Regions from separate parts of the Pseudarthrobacter sulfonivorans genome, predicted to be linked through region 1. Evidence: riboswitches for the same ligand, from Rfam matches in the RefSeq annotation. Region 1 holds a riboswitch; the other holds the start of a gene.
The links. A riboswitch is a leader RNA that binds a small molecule or an ion and turns the genes downstream of it on or off. The one in region 1 is predicted to bind S-adenosylmethionine.

Region 1 (4,377 bases):
GGACCGCCGTCGTGCTTCCTTCGAGTAGCGCGGGAGAGCTTATGGACAGCGAAGCCCCCGCTCCGCTCGTCCCGGGGGTCCGGATCCGGCTGCTGCGGCGGAGCGATGCGGCCGGCCTGAGTAAGGCCTACCTCCGGAACCGCCAGCACCTCGCTGCGTGGGAACCGGAGCGGGACGAAGCCTTTTTCACGCCCAGGCATCAGCTGGACATCATCCGGGCCAAGCTCGCCCAGCATTCCGTGGGCCAGGAAGTTCCGTGGGTGCTAGTGAACCGCGACGATCCCGCGTACATCGTCGGTGCCGTCACCCTTACTGGCATCGTCCGTGGGCCGTTCCTCAACGCCAACCTCGGGTACTGGGTTGATTCCAGCCTCAACCGGCGGGGCATCGGAGCTGCCGCGGTCCGCTTCGCCACGGACAATGCCCGGACAGAACTGGGCCTCCACCGGGTCCAGGCGGCAACGCTGCTCCATAATGAGCCCTCACGCAAGATCCTCAAACGCGCCGGGTTTCGGGAAATCGGCGTGGCGCCGCAGTACCTGAAGATCGCCGGCCGCTGGCAGGACCACCTGCTCCACCAACTGCTCCTCCACGGCTGACGCGATCGCGGCCGAATCCACAGCGCCTGCGCCACCTCACCGGCCCTCACGGTTCGCCTAAGCTGGCCCCAAGCACTCTTGAATCCGCAACCGAAAGGCAGACCATGAGCAATGACGCTCACATCCCCGTCATCCTGGGCGGCGCACGGACCCCCTTCGGCAAGTTCCGCGGCAGCCTCTCCGGGCTCACCTCCAGCGAACTCGGTGCCCACGCCATCCGGAACGCACTGGAACGGTCCGGGGTGGCGCCGGAACAGATCCAGGCCGTCATCGTGGGCCAGGTTATCCAGGCGGGCGCTGGCCAGGGACCCGCCAGGCAGGCCAGCCTCGCCGCCGGCATCGGTTGGGATGTGCCCACCGTGACCATCAACAAACTGTGCTTGTCCGGCCTGACTGCCGTAATTGATGCCGCCCGGATGATCCGCGCCGGCGAGGCTGATTTCATTGTGGCGGCGGGCCAGGAATCCATGACCAACGCCCCGCACCTGCTGCCCCGGCTTCGCGGCGGCGTGGCCATCGGCGATGCGCCGCTGCTGGATTCGCTGAACTTTGACGGCCTGCAGGACCCCGTCTCAGGTGAACTGATGGGGTCCGCCACGGACGCGGGGAACGCCCGCCTGGGCATCAGCCGCGAGGACCAGGACGCCGTCGCCGCCCTTTCGCACCAGCGGGCGGAGGCCGCCCGGGCGGCCGGCATCCTGGCTGAGGAGATCGCTCCGGTGGAGGTCCCGCAGCGCCGGGGACCCGCCGTCGTGATTGATGCCGACGAAGGCATCCGCGCCGGCACCACCATCGAGACGCTGGCGGCACTGAAGCCCGCCTTCTCCAAGGATCCGGCGGCCACCATCACCGCCGGTTCTGCCTCCCCGCTGTCGGACGGCGCCGCCGCCGTGGTAGTGGCCAGCAAGGCAGCTGCGGAAGCGGCCGGCCTCAGCTGGATCGCGGAAATTGGCAGCCACGGCCAGACCGCCGGACCGGACGGATCCCTGCATTCCCAGCCGTCCCGCGCCATTGAGCGAGCCCTGAAACTCGAAGGGCTGACCATTGACGACGTGGACCTCATTGAGATCAACGAAGCCTTCGCCTCGGTGGTGCTGCAGTCCGCCACGGACCTGGGGATCGACGCGGACAGGATCAACGCCGACGGCGGCGCCATCGCCCTGGGCCACCCGGTGGGCGCCTCGGGGGCCCGTCTGGTCCTGCATCAGGCACTCGCGCTGAACCGGCGCGGCGGCGGGACAGGCGTGGTTGCCTTGTGCGGCGGCGGCGGCCAGGGCGACGCCCTGATCCTCAAAGCCTGACGGCAGGTTCAGGCTCCGGGTCCAAGGATCACCAGCGGCACCAGGCGTTCCGCGCACGAAACCCGGACCAGTTCCGGCGGCCCCTGGGCCGCCCGGTTGTTCACCCCTGTGTCGTCGCACCAGTCCAGGTTGTACGGGTAAGCGGTGACCCCGGCCTTCCCGGGAGCCACGCCAGCCGGGACGGTGAACACGAAAGTGAAGCCGCCGTCGTCGGACATGGGAGCGAGCTCTTTCAGCACCGCGGTACCGGTCGCATCCTTGACCGTCACCTGGACCTGCGCATCGGTGCCGTAGCGGGCATCGCAGGTGGTATCCGGGGCGCTGACGGTGACCTGGTCGCCGGGTTTCGCGGCGGCAGGCGCGACGGAAAACTCCGGCGGCATGCAGGGCGGCGGCGCGAAAATGCTCCGGCAGCTTGTCACCCCCGCCAGCACCGGCACGGCGCACAACGTCACAGCCAAAACGCGTGCCCAGGCGCCCGTCAATGAACGCCCCCGAAAGTTCCCCATGACCCGATTGTCCCGTCGGCGCCGGCGTTACGGAAGCACGGCGGGATCACGGAAAAACGCGTTGGTTACGGAACATGACGACGACGGCAGTGCGGCCGGGCGGGCCGGATGTTACGTTTTTGGGGAGTAATGAGAACCGGCGCCAAGCCCTGACTGGCCGGTCGGCAACCCTCCCTTTCGCGGCGGGGTGCCTCAGGTGAATACTCGGCATATCGACCCATTCGAGCTGCAAGCGTGAAAGAAGGAGTTCCGTCGTGTCTGAAGCACCCGCCCCTGAAGAGAAACTGTCGTATCGGCTTGTCACCGGGCCGGATGACAGGTCTTTCTGTGAACGGATTTCCACTGCCCTGGCCGAAGGGTATGTCCTGCACGGCAGCCCGGCCGCGACGTCCAACGGCGGCGTTGTGATTGTTGCGCAGGCACTCATCCTCCCGTCGGCCATCGCCACCGCTGACGCCGCCGTCGCCTCCGCCGTGGATGACCTCGATTTCGACGGCGAGGGCCACGCATGAGCTACGCCGGAGACCTCACCCCGCAGCAGGCCTGGGCCAAACTCGAACAGGGCGCCATCCTGGTGGATGTCCGGACAGAAGGCGAATGGGCCCACATCGGCATCCCGGACACGAAGGCCACTGACAACGATCCCCTGTTCATCCCGTGGACGTTCCCGGGCGGCATCCCGAACCCGGATTTCATCACCGACCTGACGCAGCAGGCCCCGGAGGACGACGGCGCGGAGCTGGTCTTCCTCTGCCGCTCGGGCCAGCGCTCCATCGCCGCCGCCATCGCCGCGACGCAGGCCGGCTTCACCTCCTACAACGTCCTGGAGGGTTTCGAAGGCGAGCCGGACCGCTACGGCGAGCGCACCGTCAACGGCTGGAAGAACCGCGGCCTGCCCACAAATCTGGGAATAGCCAAGTGACCTTCAACCCAGACGCCGCCGGCTGGAGTGCCGAGACGCAGGCGGTCCGCGGCGGGCTGGACCGCACCAACTTCCAGGAGACCACCGAGCCGGTCTTCCTGAACTCGGGTTTCGTCTACGAGTCCGCTGCCGCCGCCGAGCGCGCCTTCACCGGCGAGGACGAACGCTTCGTCTACTCCCGGTACGGCAACCCGTCCGTGGCCACCTTCCAGGAACGCCTCCGCCTGCTCGAAGGCACCGAAGCGTGCTTTGCGACGGCGTCGGGCATGTCAGCGGTGTTCACGGCCCTGGGTGCCCTGTTGGCGGCCGGGGACCGGGTGGTTGCCGCGCGCTCACTGTTCGGCTCCTGCTTTGTGATCCTGAACGAAATCCTGCCGCGCTGGGGCGTGGAAACCGTGTTTGTTGACGGCCCGGACCTCGAGCAATGGGCTGCTGCACTGTCGGAGCCCACGACCGCAGTGTTCTTCGAATCCCCGTCCAACCCGATGCAGGAAATCGTGGACATCGCCGCGGTCAGCGAGCTGGCGCACGCCGCCGGGGCCACCGTCGTCGTCGACAATGTCTTTGCCACTCCCCTGCTGCAGCGCTGCGGCCAGCTGGGCGCGGACGTGATTGTGTACTCCGGCACGAAGCACATCGACGGCCAGGGACGCGTCCTGGGCGGCGCCATCCTGGGCACCAAGGAATTCATCGACGGCCCGGTCAAGCAGCTGATGCGGCACACCGGCCCGGCCCTCTCCGCGTTCAACGCCTGGGTGCTCACCAAGGGCCTGGAGACCATGGCGCTGCGCGTGAACCACTCTTCCGCGTCCGCGCTGCGGCTGGCCGAATGGCTCGAACAGCAGCCGGCCGTCAGCTGGGTCAGGTACCCGCTGCTGAAGTCACACCCGCAGTACGAGCTCGCCGCCAAGCAGATGAAGGCCGGCGGCACCGTCCTCACGTTGGAACTTGCGACGACGGGTGGCCGCTCGGGCAAGGAAGCCGCCTTTGCGCTGCTCGACGCCCTGCGGATCATCGACATCTCCAACAACCTGGGCGACGCGAAG
Region 2 (4,377 bases), 1.4 Mb from region 1:
CGGTGGTCCGCGTCCCTCACGCCTTCGTGGCCCGCCACGTCAGCGTCAGGTACGGCAGGCTGATGTCCTCTTCCACGGCGTGCCCCAAGTGCTCGTGCAGATACCAGTCCAGGTTGGCCAGGACCTTGCTTCGGGTGGCTTCGCCGGCGCGCAGGTAGTAGCTGCGGGACTTCGTCAGTTCCATGATGTCCGCCGTGCTGAGGCTGTCCTCCCACCGCGTCACATGGCTCTCGAGGCCTTCAAACTCCGGCCCCACCACCGGGCGGAACCCGGGCTTGTAGACGTCGCCCGCGTGCATGATGCGGGACAACCGGTGCACCCACGGAACGGACGTGTCCAGCTGGTTCCAGATCAGCCCCAGCGTTCCGCCGGGCCGCAGGATCCGCGCCAGTTCGGTGCTCGCCGGCAGCGGATCGCACCAGTGCCAGGCCTGCGCCACGCTTACGACGTCGAACGAGGAGTCAGCGAGTCCCGTCGCCTCTGCCGTCCCCTGCGTCGCGTCCGCCGCCGCGTAGTGGGCCCGCAGCTGTTCGAGCATGTCCGGCGACGGGTCCACGGCGGAAACCGCCAGGCCGCGTTCCAGCAGCAGGGCGGTGAACTTGCCGGTTCCGGCGCCCACGTCCACCGCGTCCGCGGCCCCGGCAGGGATCAGCCAGTCCGCTGAGTCGGCCGGGTAGCCAGGGCGTACGCGCTGGTAGTGTTCGCCGCCGTCCTGGAAACTCCGTCCGAGTTCCAGGCGGCGTCCGTGCTCAAGTCTGGGGCCACCCCGTGCCACGTGCGGCCTCCTTCAACTGTGCCCATCGGTATCCTTCGAATTTACCGCATGGGCCGCAGCCGCTGGGTCAGGCGGCAGTCAGGTGGCAGCGGTCAGGTCAGGAACCAGGGGAGGAAAGCGTCAGTCAGTCGTCAAGGCACGGAGCCGCGCCGGCGGTGCCCGGCGTGTTGGGAGCCCAGTGAGGGTACGTGCGGGTGTCGTTGGCCGGAACCCAGCGGCCCGCGTCCACCACGTAGTCCCAGCCCAGGCCGGTCCGGCGGAGTTGCTCCAGGCCGGCAAGGAGCCGCTGGGCGTCTTCCAACCGGGAGCCTACGCCGAAGCTGGCCCGCAGCGAACCGGAGGGAAGGCCGAGGCGCTTGAGCAGCGGGTGCGCGCAGAAGCGGCCGTCCCGGAGGCCAACGCCATGCTCGGCCGACAGGAACGCGGCCACAAGCCCGGCGTCGTACCCTGCCACGGAGAAGTTCACCACGCCGATGGTGCCCGTTTCAGCGTCCGTGTCCGAGAAGATCTGGTGCACGGTGACGCCGTCGATCTTCCCGAGCCCTTCCACCAGGAATGACCTGATGGCTGCCTCGTGGGCGTGCCAGCGGTCGTGGTCCAGGGACGCGATGACCTGGGTGGCGCGGGCCAGTGTGGCCGCGCCGAGGACGTTGGGGGAGCCGCCCTCGTGCCGGGCCGGACCGGTGGCCCAGCTGACGCCGTCGAGCCTGGCCTCGCGGACGGCGCCGCCGCCGGCCAGGTGGGGAGTGCCGGCGTCGAGCCAGTCGGTGCGGCCCACCAGGACCCCGGAGCCGAAGGGCGCGTAGAGCTTGTGCCCGGAGAAGGCGAGGTAGTCGACGTCGTCGGTGCTGATATTGATGCGCCGGTGCGGTGCCAGCTGCGCGGCGTCCACCACGATCCGCGCTCCGTACTCATGGGCGAGGGCGGCCAGGGCCTTGATCGGGAGGATCTCGCCGGTGACGTTGGAGGCGCCCGTGATCGCGAGGAGGCTGACGTTGCCCTGCTCAAGTTCGGCGCGGAGGACCTCGAGGGTCCCCACGATGGTGTCCGCGGCGACGACGCTGCGGTGCGGGACTCCCTGCCACGGCAGGAGGTTGGCGTGGTGTTCGATGTCCAGGTAGAGGACATCGCCATTGGACCGCCCGTCCGTCGCCGGCAGGCAACCCGCCAGCAGGTTAAGCGAGTCGGTGGTGTTCCGGGTGAAGATGACGGAGTCGTCCGGGCGTCCGCCCACAAAGTCGCGCACGATGTCCCGGGCGTTCTCATAGACGGACGTGCTGATCTGCGATGCGTAGCCGGCGCCGCGATGGACGCTGGCGTAGAACGGCAGGATCTCGTTGAGGTAGGCCGACACCACGGAGAGGGCGGGAGTGGATGCGCCGTAGTCCAGGTTTGCGTACCGGATGTGGCCGCCCTGGATCAGCGGTGCCTGGATTTCCGCGCCGGTGACGGCAGAGAGGGGGCGGCCGGCAATGGCGGCGGCATCCTTGAACAGCGCAGCGGCCTTGGCGGGGGCGGCGTTGTCGGGAGAAACAGTGTTGGGGGAGACGGTGGCAGTTGTCACGGAGACCTCACTCTAAAAGGACTCCCGGTAACGGGAACCCGCGCTTGCCGTGTCCATTCCGGACCGGCCTGGTCGTCACCCGGGGCACCCCACCGCGAATGGAGGGTTGCCGGCCAGCAAACCGGGGTTTAGCGCTGGCACTCGTGACCTGTTAAGAAGCGTAGAACATCCGCCGCTGCAGAAAGGAAGCCCGGCCAAATGTTAAGGACTTTGTTACGCGCGTTTGAGGAACCGTCTCATTTGTCGAAGATACGACGGCGGACGCCCCCTTGAGGAGGCGTCCGCCGTCGATAATTCGAAGAAAGTGCCTAGAGGAGATCGTCCAGATTCGGGTTCAGCCGCTTGAGCACCTCTGAGTGCAGAATGGAGTTCGTGGCCAGGGCGTTGCCGCCGAACGGCCCGTCCTGTCCCTCCAAGGAGGTGAAGCGGCCGCCGGCTTCCACCACGATGGGCACCAGGGCAGCCATGTCGTACAGGTTCAGTTCGGGCTCGCAGGCGATGTCCACGGAACCTTCGGCCACCATGCAGTAGGACCAGAAATCGCCGTAGGCGCGCGTGCGCCACACGTCCTCGGTCAGGCCCAGGAACTCATCCAGGTTGCCGCGTTCCTTCCAGCCGCCCAGGCTGGAGTAGGACAGGGAGGCATCCGAAAGTTTGGAGACGTCCGAGACGCGGAGCCGCGTTGCGGCGGCAAGGGACTTGCCCATGTACGCGCCGGAACCCTTGGCGGCCCACCAGCGTTTGCCCAGCGCGGGCGCGCTGACCACTCCCACAACGGGTTCGCCTTCGTCCACGAGGGCGATCAGGGTGGCCCAAACCGGGACGCCGCGGACAAAGTTCTTGGTGCCGTCGATGGGATCAATGATCCAGCGGCGGGAGCCATGGCCCGAACTGCCGAATTCCTCTCCCAGCACGGCGTCGCGCGGACGCGAGCGGGACAGCTGGCCGCGGATGGCTTCCTCCGCGGACTTGTCCGCGTCCGTTACCGGCGTCAGGTCCGGCTTGGTCTCGATGCGGAGGTCCAGTGCCTTGAAGCGGCTCATGGTCTGGTCATCCACGGAATCTGCCAGCACATGGGCAAGGCGCAAGTCATCGTTGTAGCTCGAAGCGGGTTGGATCATGGTTCCAAACTACCGTCTCAGGGCCGCAGTGTTGGGGACATCGGCGTCCCGTCTAGCCGATGCTGCCCAGTTCCTTGGTTTCCTGGCCCACCAGGCGGGGATCCGTGCCCAGCAGCCGCCGCAGGGACGCGAGCCGGGCCGGGCCGGTGGGGCCCGCGTGGCCGGCGGACACCCAGGCATCCACCCCGCAGTTGACGGCCGCGGTGTTGTGCTTGCAGCCACGCTCGCAGGCATCCGTACCCGGCTCCAGGTCCGGGAAGGACCGCAGGATCCGGTCCGGGTCCACATGGGCCAGGCCGAACGAACGGATGCCAGGGGTGTCGATGATCCAGCTTCCGGCGGGAGCTCCGGTCAGCTTCAGGGCAAGGGCCGACGACGACGTGTGGCGGCCGCGGCCGGTCACCGCGTTCACTCCACCGGTGGCCCGTTCGGCCCCGGTGAGCGCATTGACCATGGTGGACTTGCCCACGCCGGAATGACCCAGCATCACCGAGACCTTGCCCTCGAGGTACGCGCGGAGCTGCGAAACTGCGTCACTGTCCAGGCGGGCAGAGAGGCCGTCGTCGGAGCGGGCATCGATACCTGAGGCTTCGGAGTCCGACGTGCGGCTGATGATCACCGGGAAGTCCAGGTGCTCGTAGTTGGACAGCAGTTCCGCCGGATCCTTGACGTCCGCCTTGGTGACGAGCAGCAGCGGCTCAATGCCGGCGTCGTAAGCGGCCACGAGGGCGCGGTCGATGAAGCCTGTGCGCGGCTCCGGGTTTGCGGCGGCCACCACCACTACCAGCTGATCTGCGTTGGCCACCACCGCACGCTCGATCGGATCAGTGTCATCGGCGCTGCGGCGCAGCAGGGTCCTGCGGTCCTGGATCCGGACCAGGCGGGCTAGCGTGTCGGGTTCGCCGGAGACATCTCCA

Region 2: linked by a shared signal. The riboswitch ahead of AU252_RS18485 (aminotransferase class V-fold PLP-dependent enzyme) and the one ahead of AU252_RS11770 (DUF1737 domain-containing protein) in region 1 are both predicted to bind S-adenosylmethionine.

The regions. Positions count from the first base shown of each region.
Region 1 covers NZ_CP013747.1:2,637,678-2,642,054, reverse strand. Annotated here, with positions in the region: gene AU252_RS11795 (pyridoxamine 5'-phosphate oxidase family protein) at 1-28, shown strand, start outside; gene AU252_RS11790 (GNAT family N-acetyltransferase) at 42-599, shown strand; gene AU252_RS11785 (acetyl-CoA C-acetyltransferase) at 704-1,900, shown strand; gene AU252_RS11780 (hypothetical protein) at 1,909-2,409, opposite strand; SAM riboswitch class IV at 2,535-2,650, shown strand; gene AU252_RS11770 (DUF1737 domain-containing protein) at 2,664-2,921, shown strand; gene AU252_RS11765 (rhodanese-like domain-containing protein) at 2,918-3,331, shown strand; gene AU252_RS11760 (O-succinylhomoserine sulfhydrylase) at 3,328-4,377, shown strand, end outside.
Region 2 covers NZ_CP013747.1:4,073,882-4,078,258, forward strand. Annotated here, with positions in the region: gene AU252_RS18480 (class I SAM-dependent methyltransferase) at 17-775, opposite strand; gene AU252_RS18485 (aminotransferase class V-fold PLP-dependent enzyme) at 900-2,339, opposite strand; SAM riboswitch class IV at 2,375-2,488, opposite strand; gene hisN (histidinol-phosphatase) at 2,648-3,460, opposite strand; gene rsgA (ribosome small subunit-dependent GTPase A) at 3,513-4,377, opposite strand, start outside.